4 regions of the Dryocola baronae genome follow, and region 4 is predicted to be linked to each of the others. Evidence: predicted binding sites of a transcription regulator. Region 4 holds the regulator's gene; each other region holds the start of a gene.

Region 1 (4,562 bases), 910 kb from region 4:
AGCTCGGCATGCGGAAGCTGTTTTCCGGATCGCCCGCGCGGGTACCGACATAGCGGCCGCCGCCGCCCAGGCGCAGTTCGCCCGGCAGCCATGAGAAGCGCATCGTATGGCTGAGGTACAGGCTGCCCATATTGGCCGGGGCGTTGACCAGGCGGTTGCCGACGTTGGCGCTGCTGACGTCATCTTTGACGATTTCGGTTTTGTCGTAGCTGTAGTTGGCGACGACGTTCCAGTCCGGGGTGACTTCGCCGCTCAGCTCCAGCTCCGCGCCGGTGGAGCGCGCTTGCGGAATGTTGCGCGTCACGCCGTTGATGAACACCGACATATCGTCTTCGTCGATTCGGTAGACGGCCAGCGTGCCGGTCAGCTGCGGCGTCATCTGCCATTTGGCACCTATTTCATAGGTGGTGCCTTTTTCGGTGGAGGCGACGTCGCCGTTATCGTCGGTCTGCGTCGACGGCGTGAACGACCTGCTGTAGCTGCCGTAAAGCGAGACTTCCGGCAGGATTTTGTAGACCAGCCCGGCCTGCGGAAGGAAGGCGTCGCCGCGATCGTTAAGCGTAGTTTGCGGATTCACCCAACCGGCGCTGCTTGTTTGGGTATAGCGCTGGAACCGCCCGCCCAGCACGGCAATCCATTGTTCGTTTAGATGAATGCTGTCTTTGGCAAACAGCGAACGGCTGTAGAGGTTGGTGCGCAGGTTGCTGTTTTTATCGCTGTAGGTGCTGCCGTCGGTTATCGGCTCTTCGCCATAAACCGGGTTGTACATATTGAAGGTTTTAGAGACTTTGCCGCGATAAGAGTACGCCTTGTAGGTTTCGTTTTGCTCATAGTCGGCCCCGAGCGTGAGATCGTGCGTCATGCCGAAAATCTGCGGGCTGCCGCTGACGTCCCAGGAAACGTAATCGGTTTGGTGGTTGAACCCACGGTTGGCGTCGGCCCGGCGCGACACAATCCCGGTCGTGGTGTCGACGGCGGTGGCGCGGACTTCGTTGCTGTCGTAGCGGCGCTGCATCCACGCGTAGCTGAGAGTGGTTTCCCAGGTGTCGTCAAGCCTATAGCCGTAGTTGACCGACAGGCGTTTGTTTTTGCCCCAGGCGTGGTTTGCGCCGTCGTCAATGCGGCGGTTGTAAGGGATATCGAGCGGCTTGCCGTCGATAAATGCGGTGCCGCGATCGTAAGGAATGTCGTATTTGTTTTCGACGTAGGCGATATTAAAAGAGGCTTTTTCGCCGTACCAGCTTAGGGAAGGGGCAATCAGCGTGTGCTCATCGACGCCAAAGTTGCGCCAGTAGTCCTCGCGCTGGCGTTCGGCTACCAGGCGGAACGCAAAACCGTTGCCGAGCGGGCCGGTCACATCGATCGTTCCTGAACCACCGCCGTTGCTGCTGCTGACGCCGCTAACGCGCGTGTTCCAGTCGTACTGCGGCTTTTTAGTCACCAGATTGATGACGCCGCCCGGATTTAAGATCCCATAGAGCAGGGAGGCGGAGCCTTTTAGCACCTCGACGCGATCGATGCTGGCATCCATCGCCAGCCCCTGGTTGCTGCGCACGCCGTCGATAAACACCGAGCCGTCGCTGTTGGAGCCGAACCCGCGCTTTACAAAGCCGTCCTCGATGCCGCCTAAGGTATTGCCCTGCGTCACGCCGCTGACAAACTTCATCGCGTCATTAAGACTGGAAACGGCGTAGTCATCGATAACCTGTGAGGTCACGACGCTTATCGACTGGGGCGTTTCAGCGCGCGGCGTGCTGGTACGACTCGCAACCGAGGCTTCGTCCTGACCGTAGCGGGTCGACGAGCCGTCTGGATTCGTGGTGGCGGTAACGGTGAGCGTGTCTTCCTTTGTCGATTCGGCGGCCCAGGCGTGGCCGCCGAAAACGAACGTAGAAAGGATCAAAATCTGAGAATTAAGCCGCGCCCTGCGAACGGAAGGGGTGCCAAATGAATAACCTGTCATGATAATCACTGTCTGCAATAATGCATTTTATAATTGAATCAGCGATGATAATGACAATTATTTGCATTTACAATGTTAACATTACTTACAAAAGATCCGTCTTATTAAGGGATTAGCTACCCCATCTGCTCCTGATATAGTTCACCGCGCTCTGCGTCTGCGGCTCGTTCAGGAAGTTTTCGCGGAATAAAATGGTGCCGCCGATCTGCGGTAGAGACTCGTTCAGGTCGATCTGTTTTTTCAGCTCCGGCACGCCGCCGCTGACCATCCAGTCCGGCTCGTTCTTCGAAGGCATACCCACCTTGTAGAGCGCAACGCCAATATAAAGCCGCGTATTCGTCGGCTTAACTACGTCGGCCCACCATTTTGCCAGCACGTCGTAGCGGGCCGCGTCGCGAGAGAAGGGCCAGTAAATTTGCGGGGCGATGTAGTCCAAAAGACCTTCCTGCACCCAGCGGCGGGTGTCGGCATATGACTCATCGTAGGCCGCCGCGCCGCGCGTATCGGAACCCGCCGCATCGTGAGAACGGTTACGCCAGACGCCAGCCGGGCTAACGCCAAACTCAACGTCAGGCTTTAACTGTTTGATAGTATGGGAAACCTGCGCGATAAGCTGCTGGGTGTTGTGCCGCCGCCAGTCCGCTTTGGTGCTAAAGCCCTGGCCGTACGTTTTGTACGTCTGGCTGTCGTTGAGCGTTAAGCCCGGGGATTCGGTATAGAAATAATCGTCAAACTGCACGCCGTCGATTTGGTAGTTAGTGACCACTTCCGACACGATGCTGGTTATCCAGTCACGCACTTCGGGAATGCCGGGGTCTAATACATAGCGGTCGCCGGAGGTGCGTACCCAGTCGCGGTGCAGCACAAACACGCTTGGCGGCGTGAGCGACAGCGTGCGGTTTAGCTCCGCAACGGTAGATGATTTGGTGTTAACGGAGATACGATAAGGGTTAAACCAGGCGTGAACCTTTATGCCGCGCTTGTGCGACTCATCAATCATAAACTGCAGCGGATCGTAGCCCGGATCCTCGCCGATTTTGCCGGTAAGCATATCTGACCACGGCAGTATTTTGGACGCCCAAAGCGCGGTACCGTCCGGCTTAACCTGGAAGAAAACGGTATTAATGCCGAGGCTTTTTAGCTTATCCAGCTTTGCCGTCAGCGCCTGCTGCTGCTGGCTGATGCGCGCAGAATTGCTCAAAACACCGTTAACGGACGATACCGGCGGCCAGTCGAGACGGGAAACGGTCGCAAGCCAGACGCCGCGCATTTCCTCCTGCCGTTCGTGACCCGGCAAAGGTTTTTTCACGCCGTGGGGGAGTGGGGTGACCAAAGACACGGGCGGCTTAGAGGAGCAGCTGGCAAGCAAAAGCACCGAGGCAACAAACATGCCGGACTTTTTCAGTTTGGCTGCAAAGAGAAAGCGACGAGAGCGGCTGATGATGAACTCCAATTTCCGTAAGACGCTTAAGTGTGCGACATTTTCGTCTGATTCGTCCGGCGGTTCAATTGCTATAGTTGAATTCATTATTTGGCATGGGGTTATTTATGACAGAAGCGAAAGATGAGCTGCTGGCGCTGGTTTGCAGTCTGGAAAGCAGACTGCATAAAAGAGCGACGCGCAACAACGTGCAGCAGGTAGAAACTTTGCTGCACGAAGAATTCGAAGAGATCGGGCGTTCTGGCCAACGCTACGACAAAGCCCAAACCCTGGCAGATTTGGCGGAAGAAGAAAACGATCTCGACATTGAAGCCGCAGATTTTCAGTTGGTCGTGCTTTCTGAAAACACGATGCTGCTGACGTACAAAACGGTGCAGCGCGACGACGCGGGGGATATGCGTAAAAGAACGCTGCGTTCGTCAATCTGGCAAAAATCAGCGAGCAGTGGATGTTGGCAACTGAGGTTTCATCAAGGGACGCCGGTTGGTGGTAAATGAGAACGCGTTAAAAGTCATGGAGATGGGAGGGAGGGACGGCATTAGCCTGAGGACAGTGATTAGGTTTGTGTTGGGATATTCAATTTAACATAATATACATTATGCGCACCTAAGTTACAGAGGCTAGATTGAGATGTCTGCCTTGGGCAAAGATGTCCCTCACGTAGACTCGCCGTCCAGGGATGCTGATTTTCACATTGGATGAAGTTTATCGGCTCAAGATAATTCAGGGTGTCATCGACCGGCGTCTGATAACGCGGACGGCAGCTCGGAGGCTCGGCATCTCCGATCGTCAGTGCCGCCGTCTGCTTGCGCGTTATCGTGAAAATGGACCGCTTGGCATGACCAGCCGTCGTCGCGGTAAATCCAGCAACAACCAGTTGCCCCAGGGACTGGCCGCACACGCGCTGAATATTATTGAACGCTATAACGATTTCGGCCCGACACTGGCCTGTGAAAAACTGCCTGAAGTTCACGGCGTTCATCTTTCGAAAGAAACTGTGCGTAAGCTGATGACTCAGGCCACTCTGTGGGTGCCGCGTAAGATGGGCATAAAGAGCTCCGGCTTAATGGCGTATCCCTTCCCTATTCCACCTATGACAAGCTTTCTAAAATCGACCAGGTTGCCATTGTGGACAACAAACGTCTTGGGCGGGCACTG
Region 2 (4,562 bases), 1.3 Mb from region 4:
CCGCGGGCAAGTACGACATTACGCTCAGCAACCAGGGCCAGTCGCGCAGCGTATCGCTGTCGGTTGTGACGCCCGGCACCTGGCTGCTCAATCCGCAAAGCTGATCTGCCAGGACGTAACCCCGCTCCCGCCCTCGTGCGGGAGTTTTTATTTGTGAGCGCCCGCCCGGTAAAAAGTCTGCATTCGGTACTTTTGCAACATTCGCCACCCTATCCCGCCGAATTTCGGCTAAGGTTTTCATAGGGTTGATCGCGGTAAACTTTGGCTGCGATCCTGCAAAGGAGAATAATAGATGATAAATCCCGGTTTGCGCCGTCCGCGTACCTTACTGCTCGCAGTCCAGATGGCGCTTGGCAGCGCCTTCGTTACCTTCACCCTCCCGGCCACCGCCGATGACAATCCGCAGATTCGCACCCAGCCGCAGCCGCCTGACGCCCTGCTCGGCCCGCTGTTTACCGACGTGCAGTCCGCGAAGCTTTTCCCCGATCAGAAAACGTTTGCCGACGCCGTGCCGAAAAGCGACCCGCTGATGATTCTGGCGGACTACCGCATGCAGCGCAGCCAGTCGAGCTTCGACCTGCAGCATTTCGTTGAAGTGAACTTCGTGCTGCCGAAAGAAGGCGAGAAGTACGTGCCGCCGGAAGGCCAGACGCTGCGCGAGCACATTGACGGCCTGTGGCCGGTGCTGACGCGCTCCACCGAAAGCGTCGGCAAATGGGATTCCCTGCTGCCGCTGCCGAAGCCGTATGTGGTACCGGGCGGCCGCTTCCGCGAGGTCTATTACTGGGACAGTTACTTCACCATGCTGGGGCTTGCGGAAAGCGGCCACTGGGACAAAGTCCAGGACATGACGGATAACTTCGCCAGCGAAATTGACGCCTGGGGGCACATCCCGAACGGCAACCGCAGCTACTACCTGAGCCGCTCCCAGCCGCCGTTCTTTGCCTTTATGGTCGAACTGCTTGCCAGCCACAGCGGCGACGAGGTGTACAGCAAGTATCTGCCGCAGCTTAAGCAGGAGTACGCCTACTGGATGGAAGGCAGCGACGCGCTGCAGCCGGGTGAGCAAAACAAACGCGTCGTGAAGCTGAAAGACGGCTCCGTGCTTAACCGCTACTGGGACGACCGCGACACGCCGCGTACCGAATCCTGGCTCGACGACGTGACCACCGCGAAAAACAATCCAAACCGCCCGGCGACCGAGATCTACCGCGATCTGCGCGCCGGTGCGGCATCCGGCTGGGATTTCAGCTCGCGCTGGATGGACAACCCGAACCAGCTCGGTTCGATTCGCACCACCTCCATCGTGCCGGTGGATCTGAACTCCCTGATGTACCAGCTTGAGAAAACGCTGGCGCACGCCAGCAGCGTGGCGAAAGACAACACCGCCGCGGGCGAATATCAGCAGCTGGCCGACGCGCGTCAGAAGGCCATCGAGGCGAACCTGTGGAACGCCAAAGAAGGCTGGTATGCCGACTACGATCTGAAGCGCAACGCGGTGCGCAGCCAGCTGACGGCGGCCGCGCTGTTCCCGCTGTACGTCCACTCGGCCTCGAAAGAGCATGCCGATAAAATGGCGAGCGTCACGCGTTCCCAGCTCCTGAAGGCCGGCGGCCTTGCCACCACCAACGTGAAAACGGGCCAGCAGTGGGATGCGCCAAACGGCTGGGCGCCGCTGCAGTGGGTGGCAACCGAGGGGCTGCAAAACTACAACCACAAGGATCTCGCCATGGAGGTGACCTGGCGCTTCCTGACCAACGTGCAGCAGACCTATAACCGCGAGCAGAAGCTGGTGGAAAAATATGACGTGTCGTCGACGGGTACGGGCGGCGGCGGCGGGGAATATCCGCTGCAGGACGGCTTCGGCTGGACCAACGGCGTAACGCTGAAAATGCTGGACCTGCTGTGCGGCAAAGAGAAGCCCTGTGACTCGACGCCGGATAAGCTGCCTTCGGCAACGCCCGGCCCGGTGACCGAAACCGCGCCGGTGAAAGCGGCACAGTAGCGTTTATGTCGGGTGGCGCTGCGCTTACCCGACCTACAGTTTAGATTTTGTAGGGGGGATAAGCGCAGCGCCATCCACCAAACACCCCCCGAAAACACCTGTCTTATCAGGGCTTTTTCGCCCGCCTCCCCCGCCAAAATCTGCACTTGAATCCAGAAACAATAACGATAATAATTCGCATTCTAAAAATGCAGTGGCACCCTCTGATGCCCCGGTCGTTCCGGCTCGCGGCGTCCGTTCGTGATTACAACTTTACCTTCACGGGAAAATAATAAGATGAAACTGGCATTCACCGTAAAGCGCTCCGCTTTACTCTGCGCGCTTGCACTTGCCGCACCGGGATTGGCTATGGCAGAAGACACGGTTGTCGTCACCGCTAAGCCTGCGGACACCGCAACTTCACCGACTCAGGGATACACCGCCAGCACCACGCGCGGCGCGACGAAAACCGACCAGCCGGTTATCACCACCGGCCAGTCCATTTCCGTCATCACCCGCCAGCAGATAGAAGATCAGGGCGCTTTGTCCGTGAACAGCGCGCTCAACTACACGCCGGGCGTTTTCACCGGCTTTGCGGGCGGCGCAACGCGCTATGATACCGTTGCCCTGCGCGGCTTCCACGGCGGCGACGTGAACAATATCTTCTTAGACGGCCTGCGCCTGATGAGCGACGGCGGCAGCTACAACGTTGTGCAGGTCGATCCGTGGTTCCTCGAACGCATCGACGTGATCAAAGGCCCGTCCTCCGCGCTTTACGGCCAGACGGTGCCGGGCGGGCTGGTGATGGAAACCTCCAAGCGTCCGCAGTTTGTTGAAGAAGGCCACGTCCGCGCGATTTACGGCAATCACAACACCAACGGCACCGCGTTCGACTACACCAACGCCATTAACGACCAGTGGGCCTGGCGGATCACCGGCATGACCCGCAACACCGATACGCAGTATGAAAATACCCGCGAAGAGCGTTACGCCATTGCGCCGTCCGTGCTCTGGCAGCCGGACGACAATACCTCCCTGCTGCTGCGCGCCTATCTGGAAAAAGATCCGTCCGGCGGCTTCCACGGCTCGGTTCCAGGGGACGGCAGCCTGTATTCCTCCACCGGCCGCAAGCTGGATACCGGCTTCTCTGACGTCGAACCGGGCAACGACGAATTCAAACGCCACCAGCAGATTTACAGCTACGAGTTCGCCCACAGCTTCAACGACGTCTGGGCCTTCCGCTCCAACGCGAGCTATACCCATTCGAACGTCGGCCTGAAGCAGGCCTACCAGATTGGCTGGGCGGACGCGGCGCACGACGAACTGTCGCGCTACTACAGCGGTGAAACCTCATCCCTTGACGCCTGGGCTATCGACAACCAGCTGGAAGCCGACTTCGCCACCGGCGAGCTGGAACACAGGGTCGTGCTGGGCGGTGAATACCACAAGTTCACCAATAACCTGTCCGACGATTCCGCCTACACCACCAATCTCAATCCGTGGACCGGTCAATCCGGCGGCCCTGGCGGCTTCTACTATTACGATCCGCGCGACCCGACCTACGCCACCATCAACCAGGGTTTGCTGACCAAATCCGGCAAGCGTCAGTACGAGCAAAGCGGCGTTTATCTACAGGATGATATGAAGTGGAACCAGTGGCACATGACGCTGTCCGGCCGCTACGACCATCTCGTCACCAAAAGCCACATCGTTGCGCCAGCCATTGACAGCGACGTGACCGATAACCGTACCGACGACCACTTCAGCGGCCGCGCCTCCCTGCTGTACGCGTTTGAAAACGGCATTTCTCCGTACGTCAGCTATAGCCAGGCGATTACGCCGCAGGTCCTGCCGGACGCGCAGGGCAAAACGCTTAAACCGACAACGGCCGAGCAGTATGAGGCAGGCGTGAAGTATCAGCCGGTCGGCACGGCGGATCTGTACACCGTCGCGGTTTACGATCTGACGCAGAAGGATGTCGGCAACCGTATCGTGCAGGGCAGCTACTACGAGCCTGCCGGGAAGGTTCATTCCCAGGGCGTCGAGCTTGAAGCGCGCTCCCAGTGGAACCAGCGCTTCTCCACCATCGCGGGCTACACCTGGAACAAGGTTCGCTTTAAGGATGCTATCGACGGCAACGACGGCAATACGCCGTACGTGACGCCGGATCAGATGGCCAGCCTGTGGGGCGTATTCAAAGCCGACCTCGGGATTAGCCTGGGCGCGGGCGTTCGCTACATCGGCAAGCAGTGGGCCGATAACGAAAATACCCTGCGCGTGCCGTCCGCAACCCTGCTGGACGCCATGGTGCGTGCCGACATGGGCGCGTGGACACCGGCGCTGAAAGGCGCTTACGTGCAGGTTAACGCTACCAACCTGACGGGCCGCGACTACGTTGCGGGCTGCTACGGCACCGGCTACTGCTACTGGGGCGCCGAGCGTTCCGTTATCGCAACCGTGGGTTACGATTTCTAAAGCTGTGCAAGAGCGGTGACGGGTAAACCGTCACTGCTCTTTAACGATCATGCGCCCGGTTTTTTCCGTGTAATAAACCACATTATCCGGGATATCTTTATTC
Region 3 (4,562 bases), 1.6 Mb from region 4:
GTCGCCAGATGCTGTTGAAGTATATGGGCGGATTGCAACCGTTAATCAACGCATCGGTCGAGGAAATCGCAAAAGTGCCAGGTATCTCGCAAGCGCTTGCAGAAAAGATCTTCTACTCGTTGAAACATTGAGGCCTCTGTAGCAACATAGAGACAATTTCCACTTACGACAGACAGTTATCCGGCACTATGCAATTTAATATACCAACGTTGCTTACTCTGTTCCGTGTCTTCCTTATCCCATTCTTTGTGCTGGCTTTTTATCTGCCGTTCACCTGGGCGCCGTTCCTGTGCGCATTTATCTTCTGGCTGGCAGCCATTACAGACTGGTTTGACGGTTTTCTTGCCCGGCGCTGGAACCAAAGCACCCGATTCGGGGCATTTCTCGATCCGGTAGCGGATAAGGTGATGGTCGTCGTGGCGCTGGTGCTCATCGTTGAGCACTATCACGCCTGGTGGGTGACGCTGCCTGCGGCCACCATGATCGCGAGGGAAATCATCATCTCCGCCCTGCGCGAGTGGATGGCGGAAATCGGCAAGCGCAGCAGCGTTGCGGTGTCGTGGATTGGCAAAACCAAAACCATGGCGCAGATGCTGGCGCTTATCGGTATGCTCTGGCGTCCAAATATGTGGATCGAGTACGCCGGGATCGGCCTGTTCTTCATCGCCGCGGTGTTAACTTTCTGGTCAATGTTCCAATATTTAGCCGCCGCGCGCGGTGATTTGCTCGAACCTTGATCTAAGCGACGCAAAATTCAGCAAACGAAACGCAGTGCAGGAAAATTTCATTGACTCACTGCGCCATCTAAGTAGAATGCATCGCATCGAACGGCAGCACAGCTTGCCGGAAGATAATAAAATCAAGTGATTAACCAAACTCACTTGTACAGATTTGCGGGAATAGCTCAGTTGGTAGAGCACGACCTTGCCAAGGTCGGGGTCGCGAGTTCGAGTCTCGTTTCCCGCTCCAAATTTAAGTAACAGGGTTCTCTGTTACTGCCTGAAAAGGCAACAAAAGTTTTGGCGCGTTAGCAAAGCGGTTATGTAGCGGATTGCAAATCCGTCTAGTCCGGTTCGACTCCGGAACGCGCCTCCACTTTCTTCCCGAGCCCGGGTGGTGAAATCGGTAGACACAAGGGATTTAAAATCCCTCGGCTTATGGCTGTGCGGGTTCAAGTCCCGCCCCGGGCACCATGGGAAAGACAAGAATAAAATCAATGATAAGCAGTGTCGTGCAAACCACCTTCGGGTGGTTTTTTATTGCCTGTAATATCCCTTCCGACTATCTTGCCTGATAATTACTCTATTCTTCACCGCCGGGCGCGCGTGAAACCTATTCGCTACAGGAGCAGGAACATGAACCAGGGACCATTAACCGAAGAAGAGATTGAGTGGCTCGACGAGGTGCTGATGAAGCACGCCACCGAACGCTCAATCATGGACGTAGCCGAGATGGACGGCCTGCTGACGGCTATTCTGTCCGGGCCAAAAGAAGTGGGCCCGGAAGCGACCTTCGCGGCATTCTGGGGCGGGGAAGGCGACCAGCCGCTGTGGGAGTCCGAAGGCGAGCTGAAAAAATTCGTTGAGCTGACGTTCAAGCACGTGAACGACATTGCCGAACGCCTTAGCAGCTATCCGGATCAGTACGAGCCGCTGTTTGGCACCAGCATCGTCGAAGAGCAGGAGTTCACCATCGTTGAAGAATGGTGCTTCGGCTACATGCGTGGCGTAATGCTGTGGGATGTTTCACCGCTGCCGGAAGAGCTGGTAACGATGCTTGAGCCGATTGCCCTGCACGGGCTGGAGGAGAAGTTCGACAAGCTTGATGAGCTTTCCCATGAGGCGTTCATCGACAGTATTGAAGAGATCAAGCCTGCCGCGCTTGCCGTTACGGCATACTGGATGAAAAAAGAACATTCCAGCCTGCACTGATCGTAAAAAAGCCGGAGCGCAAAACGCTCCGGCCCGTTCAATCCCTTTCTGAATTAAGCCTGGGTATCGAGAGTGGCAAGCTCTTTATCGACAAAATACAGGCCTTCACCGCTTTTACCGACCAGGCTGAGTTTATCCAGCACCGATTTAAACAGTTTTTCTTCTTCATGCTGTTCGGCAACGTACCACTGCAGGAAATTAAACGTCGGGTAATCCTGGGACGTCATCGCCGCGTGGGCCAGTTCATTAATCTTGCGGGTAATTAACTGCTCGTGTTCGTAGGTCGCGTTAAATAACGCGTCCAGAGAAGAATATTCGCTGAACGGAGTCGGCACCGCGTTAATGCGCGGCATATTTCCGGTATCGGTCAGGTAGGCAAACAGGCGCTGCATGTGCTCCATCTCTTCCTGAGCGTGGCGACGCAGGAAGGCCGCCGCGCCTTCGAAGCTGTGGTAGCTGCACCATGCGCTCATCTGCTGGTAAAGCAGCGAGGAATACAGCTCAAGGTTCATTTGTTCGTTAAGTTTTTCGACCATTTCTGTTTTCAGCATAGCGCACTCCGTTTAATCGCTCGTAAGTGGCGCTACTCTATTTTTTTAATTTCAATAATGCAAATAGAATGTTAATTAATTTATTGTAATGAGAATGGTTGCTAATATTATTCTTCTTTAATGACGAAATTAAATTTCGGTATTAATAGTCATTCGTCTTTAGCCGTAATTATTATATTTTTTATTTGCGACAAACATATGGCTTAAGTCTGGATGAACAAAATAACCCTCCGTGGACTAAGCCTATGAACCCATTAGAAATTCATATGCTTAAATAATCTTACCGCCGCCATTTACCTGCCGCACGGGCTGTGGCTAAATACGTTTTTTTCGCAAAATCATAAATCACATGAATATTCTTCACTTTTTGCTCGCCTTGGTGGTGATCCTCGCTCTCGCATGGCTGGTCAGCTTCGATCGCAAAACCATTCGTCTGCGTTATTTAATACAGCTGATAGTCATTGAGGCCGCCCTGGCGTTCTTCTTCCTGCACTCCGACAGCGGCCTGTTCGTTATCAACGGCGTTTCCGGTTTCTTCGGCCAGCTGCTGACCTTCGCCGCGCAGGGCAGCGATTTCGTCTTCGGCGGCATGAGCAAGCAGGGGCTGGCGTTTATCTTCCTCGGCGTACTGTGTCCGATAATCTTTATCTCCGCGCTAATCGGCATATTGCAGCACTTTCGCATTCTGCCGTGGATTATCCGCATTGTCGGCACGCTGCTGTCAAAAGTAAACGGCATGGGCAAGCTCGAGTCGTTCAACGCCATCAGCTCGCTGATTCTCGGGCAGTCGGAAAACTTTATCGCCTACAAACAGATACTCGGTGATTTAAGCTCGCGCCGCCTGTTTACGATGGCCGCGACCGCCATGTCGACGGTATCGCTTTCCATTGTTGGCGCGTACATGACGATGCTGGACCCAAAATACGTGGTCGCAGCCCTGGTGCTTAACGTATTCAGCACCTTTATTATTTTGTCGATCATTAACCCGCGCGGTCAGGAAGACGAGCCGGAAATCAGGCTGGAAAAGCTGCACGAGGCGCAGAGCTTCTTTGAAATGCTGGGCGAATACATTCTCGCAGGCTTTAAGGTAGCGATGATCATTCTGGCGATGCTGATTGGCTTTATCGCGCTCATCAGCGCCCTGAACGCGCTGTTCGCCGCGATCTTCGGGCACAGCTTCCAACAGCTGCTCGGCTACGTGTTCTATCCGTTTGCGTGGCTGGTGGGCATTCCGCAGCAGGACGCTCTACAGGCGGCGGGCATAATGGCCACTAAGCTTGTTGCCAACGAGTTTGTGGCGATGATCGAGCTGCAAAAGGTGATGTCCGGCCTGACCCCGCGCGGTCTGGGGATCCTGTCGGTATTCCTGGTATCGTTTGCGAACTTTGCCTCAATCGGCATCGTGGCCGGAGCGATTAAAGGCCTGAACGAGAAGCAGGGGAATGCGGTTTCTCGCTTTGGCCTACGCCTTGTCTACGGCGCAACGCTGGTGAGCCTGCTTTCGGCGGCCTTTGCCGGATTGGTACTGTAATAAAAACGGCGGGATGATTGTCCCGCCGTTGTTTTAGAAGTGGACGCACACGGGCTGGTCAACCCTCATGACCGAATCCTGCGCGAAACGAGATTTATAAATCCCCCGCAGCGCCTCAATTTTTGACTCGCTCTCTTTGTCCGTCGAATGGATCAGCATCAGCGCTTTGCTCTGTTCGCGCGCCAGCTTCCCGTCGTTCCCCAGCCACTGGCCTTTTGCATCAAACACCGTTAGCCCGTCGCGAAAGCGCGGCGTGACGTCGCTGTCGATAAAGGTTTGCCACTCTTTAGCGGTAATATCCGCGCCCGCCGGGCGGCTCAGGCCGAAATAGAGCGTGGTTTGGGTCATCGCGCTGTCAGCCGGGCAGGCCGCGGCGAGGGCGTAAGTTTTTGGCGCTGGCTGAACGCAGCCCGCAAGCGTCAGGGCAAGCAGGCCCGCTATCGTGGCTTTATAAAAAGTCATTCTTCACCTGTCATCATCATTAAAATTACTGCACGACCGTTTGATCCCTGAGATATTTTTCCATGCCAATCCCACGGCACTGGTATT
Region 4 (4,562 bases):
GAGCCAAGCCTGCAAAATGCAGAAAAAGGCAAAGCCTACCAGTTTGAGCGCGAAGGTTATTTCTGCCTCGACAGCCGCTATGCAACCGCTACCAAACTGGTGTTCAACCGCACCGTTGGCCTGCGTGACACATGGGCAAAAATCGGCGATTAATACATTCGCCTGATAATAAGAACGCCGCCTTACGCGGCGTTTTTTTTCGCTTATTGTTCAGCTGGTTAAAAGTTTGTGAACATTTTTAAAGCGAATTAATGCCGCATTGTTGCGTTGGTAATAATCCTCCGCTATTGACCACTAAGTTGAAAGGTTCTCATTACCCAGCGTGAGAGCGCTTTCATTTGCGTGATTATGCTCAATATTTTTAATTTAATGGCATAAAACGCTGCTAAAGCAAATTGTTACAAATACTCATAGATTATGTGCACTTCGTCATAATATGGGAATTCTCTCTGATAAAGTCGTTGATAATTCGCGTCGCGAAAAATAGTCTTAAGCACAGCAGTGATGCGGGAAATATTCATGACCGCTATTGGCCGTAAGGCATTTTAATTTTTTTCGCCGTCAGGTGCTTTAACACCGGGTGATTATTTATACGTCAAAGAGGATTTCAATATGCGTACGTTTAGTGGCAAACGTAGTGCGCTGGCGCTTGCAATTGCAGGTGTCACAGCTCTGTCAGGCATTGTTGTTGTTCCACAGGCAGTGGGTGCGGGCTTCATTGATGATTCAACGCTTACCGGCGGTATTTATTACTGGCAGCGTGAGCGCGATCGTAAAGATGTAAACACTAACAAATACGAAACCAACCTTTCCCACTCAACCTGGAACGCCAACTTAGACTTCCAGTCTGGCTATGCGGCCGACATGTTCGGTTTAGATATTGCGGCATTTACCGCGATTGAAATGGCGGAGAACGGCGACAGCGGTCACCCGAACGAAATTGCATTCTCTTCAAAAAACAAAGCCTATGACGAAGATTATTCCGGGGATAAGAGTGGAATTAGTCTTTATAAAGCCGCAGCAAAATTTAAATACGGTCCAGTTTGGGCTCGCGCAGGCTACATTCAGCCGACCGGCCAGACTTTATTAGCTCCGCACTGGAGCTTTATGCCGGGTACCTATCAAGGGGCTGAAGCTGGGGCTAACTTCGATTATGGTGACGCGGGCGCATTAAGTTTCTCCTATATGTGGACTAACGAATATAAATCCCCATGGCACCTCGAAATGGATAAGTTCTATCAGAACGATAAGAACACCAAGGTTGATTACCTGCATTCCGTTGGCGCGAAGTACGACTTTAAAAATGACCTGGTGCTGGAAGCCGCATTCGGTCAGGCGCAGGGCTACATTGACCAGTACTTCACTAAAGCAAGCTACAAGTTTGATATCGCTGGCAGCCCTCTGACCACCAGCTATCAGTTCTACGGTACGCGGGACAAAGTCTCCAACGGCGGCGTGAACGATATTTACGACGGCACCGCGTGGCTGCAGGCGCTGACCCTTGGCTACAAAATCGGCCAGGTCGATCTGCGCTTAGAAGGAACTATGGTTAAGGCGGACGGCCAGCAGGGCTACTTCCTGCAGCGTATGACCCCAACCTACGCCTCCTCCAACGGTCGTCTTGACGTGTGGTGGGATAACCGCTCCGACTTCAACGCCAACGGCGAAAAAGCGGTATTCGCAGGCGCAATGTATGACCTTAGCAACTGGAACCTGGCTGGCTGGGCGGTAGGCGCATCTTACGTTTATGCCTGGGATGCGAAACCAAGCTCTACCCCAACGACCGATGGCTACTACGATGCAGACCGTCGCCTGAAAGAGTCCTCTTACAGTCTTGACGCCCTGTACACCGTGCAGGACGGCCGCGCGAAAGGTACGCTGTTCAAACTGCACTTTACTCAGTACGACAACCATTCCGATATCCCAAGCTGGGGCGGCGGTTACGGCAACATCTTCCAGGATGAGCGCGACGTCAAGTTCATCGTTATCGCACCGTTCACCATCTTCTGATTTGACGCCGGGCGCTACGTTGCCCGGTCTTCTTAAGGATATCGAGCATGAAAAAAGTAATATTGATGGCCGCGATGGCTTTAGGCTTAACGGCATGCGCGCAGCCACAAACGGCACCGGAAGACTCCCAGCTTAAGCAGGATTACAGCGCCTGCATCAACAGTGCTGAAGGAAACCCGGACAAAGTTAAGGGCTGCCAGAATATGCTCAACGAGCTGGCGAAAGACAAGAAGCATCAGGAATTTGCACAGAAAGAGACGGTGCGCACGCTGGACTACCAAAACTGCATCCAGGCAACCCAAACGGGCAACGACCAGGCCGTGAAAGCCAAGTGCGATAAAATCTGGCAGGAGATCCGCAGTAACAACAAGTAAGGTTACTTGGGGCATAAAAAAACCGGTGAGTTAATCACCGGTTTTTTTGTTTGTCTTCCCCCGAAAGGGAAGGCAGTATGCGGATTACTTTTCGCTGATTTCGTGAGCGTTTTCGTCGGTGCGGCAGTCGCCTTCGGCGCAGTGGCCGTAAAGGTACAGACTGTGGTTGGTCAGACGAATACCATGACGGGAGGCGATTTCACGCTGGCGGGCTTCAATTGAGTCATCGCTGAATTCAATAACCTTGCCGCAGTCCAGGCATATCAGGTGATCGTGATGGTGCTGCTGGGTCAGTTCAAAGACTGACTTGCCACCTTCGAAGTTATGACGGGTAACGATACCTGCGTCATCAAACTGGTTCAGTACGCGGTAAACCGTCGCCAGACCAATCTCTTCACCCATATCAATCAGACGCTTGTATAAGTCTTCCGCACTGACATGATGGTTTACCGGTTCCTGTAACACTTCAAGGATTTTTAATCGTGGAAGCGTGACTTTCAGGCCGGCTTTCTTAAGTGCAGTATTGTTGTCAGTCATGCGGAAATTGTCCTGTTGCTTAACGTTTTGCTCGAACTCATTTGAGCGTTAAGTGAATGCGTCTCATTATATACCCAACTCATGTGGGTATAGTACAGCCACGTCTAAATAGAAACTGCAAGTATGAAGCATAACACAGCTAAAAAATCGTGGCGGAGTCGCCGTTTGCTGGCAGGCTAGCAAAGGTGACCTGTGGGATATTGTACAGGGATAGACAAAAAAGTTACAAAATTGTAGCAATTATTTTCATTGATAATACCTATCAATAAGGCGCAAGTGATTTGCTTGCGCCCTAGTGCATCAGGCGCTAATGATGTCAGCCAGATTCAGCTCTTCAGCAACCTGCTTTGTCCATTTCTCAACACGCTCTGCGGTCAGTTCCGGCTGGCGGTCTTCATCGATAGCAAGGCCTACGAAGTGGTCGTCGTCTGCCAAACCTTTGGACGCTTCGAAGTGGTAGCCCGCAGTAGGCCAGTGGCCGACAATCGCCGCGCCGCGTGGTTCGATGATGTCGCGGATGGTGCCGAGCGCATCACAGAAATATTCTGCGTAATCTTCCTGATCGCCGCAGCCAAACAGCGCAACCAGTTTGCCGTTGAAATCCACTTCTTCAAGCGTAGGGAAGAAGTCATCCCAGTCGCACTGCGCTTCGCCGTAGTACCAGGTCGGGATACCGAGCAGCAGAATGTCGAAGCCTTCCAGGTCTTCTTTGCTGCTCTTCGCAATGTCGCGCACTTCAGCCACGTCTTTACCGAGCTGCTTTTGGATCATTTTTGCGATGTTTTCGGTGTTACCGGTGTCGCTGCCGAAGAAAATGCCTACGATTGCCATGAGTAAAATAACCTCTTGAAACTTAATGGTATGGTGGCTGAATGTTGCCCACAGATAGGGCAATCATAGCAGAACAGCTTACAGTGCGGAAACAGCTATCATAGCGTTGTGCACAGACTGCAACATGACGGCGCAATTCGCGCCCACTTTTCACTTAATGTTAGGGATGGAAGGCAGAAGATCAGCTGAGGTGTTGTTTTAGCTGCGCTAGCAACATCTCTTCAATCAGTTCGCTGCGGCTGATGTTTCTGGCTTCAGCAAGATGATTAAGCGCATCTACCGCTTCGTTGTTGAGTTTTAGCTCTACTCGTTTCAGGCCGCGTACTTTATCGCGTTTGAGCTGGTTGCGCTTATTGATGCGCAGCTGCTCGTCACGCGTAAGCGGATTGGTTTTTGGCCGCCCCGGGCGACGCTCGTCCGCGAACAGATCTAATGTAGTACGGTCCGTTTGTTCTTTTGCCATGATTAGAGTACTGACAGGAAATTCGGATGCTGCGAGCAGAGTGCTCAGGTCGCATTTAAGCGCGCCATCATACATCAGCATGTACGGCGCGCCAACGCGTTAGCCACTTCTTGCGGCCAGTCGGTCTGTTTTTAATCAGTTTGCCGAGGAATCATCAATAAAACGATGAATGGCGCGTAAAACGGCTTCAGGTTTCTCGGCGTGAACCCAGTGTCCTGCGCCCGCGACCACGTGAGCACGGGCCTGTGGAAACTGCTCCAATAGCGCATCCCGGTGCGTTTCATCGACATAAGGTGATGCGCCGCCGCGGATAAACAGCGCAGGGTGATCCCAGGCCGGAATAGTTT

What was found. Region 4 encodes Fur, which represses iron uptake genes when iron is present. Its sites were predicted from a motif close to ATAATAATGAGAACNACTATCAA; they were not measured.
Region 1: a site for Fur is predicted at 2,008-2,030, ahead of ACSPHG_RS11985 (TonB-dependent siderophore receptor). Genes of this name have one in related genera too.
Region 2: a site for Fur is predicted at 2,164-2,186, ahead of ACSPHG_RS09910 (TonB-dependent siderophore receptor). Genes of this name have one in related genera too.
Region 3: a site for Fur is predicted at 2,571-2,593, ahead of ftnA (non-heme ferritin). Genes of this name have one in related genera too.

What each region holds. Positions count from the first base shown of each region.
Region 1 covers NZ_JBINNY010000001.1:2,543,852-2,548,413, reverse strand. The annotation lists gene ACSPHG_RS11985 (TonB-dependent siderophore receptor) at 1-1,963, opposite strand, end outside; gene ACSPHG_RS11980 (glycoside hydrolase family 10-like protein) at 2,076-3,353, opposite strand; gene ACSPHG_RS11975 (nuclear transport factor 2 family protein) at 3,512-3,901, shown strand; partial or broken gene ACSPHG_RS11970 (helix-turn-helix domain-containing protein) at 4,084-4,446, shown strand.
Region 2 covers NZ_JBINNY010000001.1:2,109,420-2,113,981, reverse strand. The annotation lists gene ACSPHG_RS09920 (serine/threonine protein kinase) at 1-104, shown strand, start outside; gene treA (alpha,alpha-trehalase TreA) at 293-2,005, shown strand; gene ACSPHG_RS09910 (TonB-dependent siderophore receptor) at 2,282-4,459, shown strand; gene ACSPHG_RS09905 (serine acetyltransferase) at 4,490-4,562, opposite strand, start outside.
Region 3 covers NZ_JBINNY010000001.1:1,874,529-1,879,090, forward strand. The annotation lists gene uvrC (excinuclease ABC subunit UvrC) at 1-131, shown strand, start outside; gene pgsA (CDP-diacylglycerol--glycerol-3-phosphate 3-phosphatidyltransferase) at 189-737, shown strand; tRNA gene ACSPHG_RS08765 (tRNA-Gly) at 894-969, shown strand; tRNA gene ACSPHG_RS08770 (tRNA-Cys) at 1,022-1,095, shown strand; tRNA gene ACSPHG_RS08775 (tRNA-Leu) at 1,108-1,193, shown strand; gene ACSPHG_RS08780 (UPF0149 family protein) at 1,356-1,931, shown strand; gene ftnA (non-heme ferritin) at 1,985-2,482, opposite strand; gene ACSPHG_RS08790 (NupC/NupG family nucleoside CNT transporter) at 2,832-4,013, shown strand; gene ACSPHG_RS08795 (DUF3574 domain-containing protein) at 4,047-4,475, opposite strand; gene yecR (YecR family lipoprotein) at 4,501-4,562, opposite strand, start outside.
Region 4 covers NZ_JBINNY010000001.1:3,449,011-3,453,572, reverse strand. The annotation lists gene glnS (glutamine--tRNA ligase) at 1-153, shown strand, start outside; gene chiP (chitoporin ChiP) at 613-2,010, shown strand; gene chiQ (ChiQ/YbfN family lipoprotein) at 2,058-2,384, shown strand; gene fur (ferric iron uptake transcriptional regulator) at 2,469-2,921, opposite strand; gene fldA (flavodoxin FldA) at 3,222-3,752, opposite strand; gene ybfE (LexA regulated protein) at 3,934-4,215, opposite strand; gene ybfF (esterase) at 4,351-4,562, opposite strand, start outside.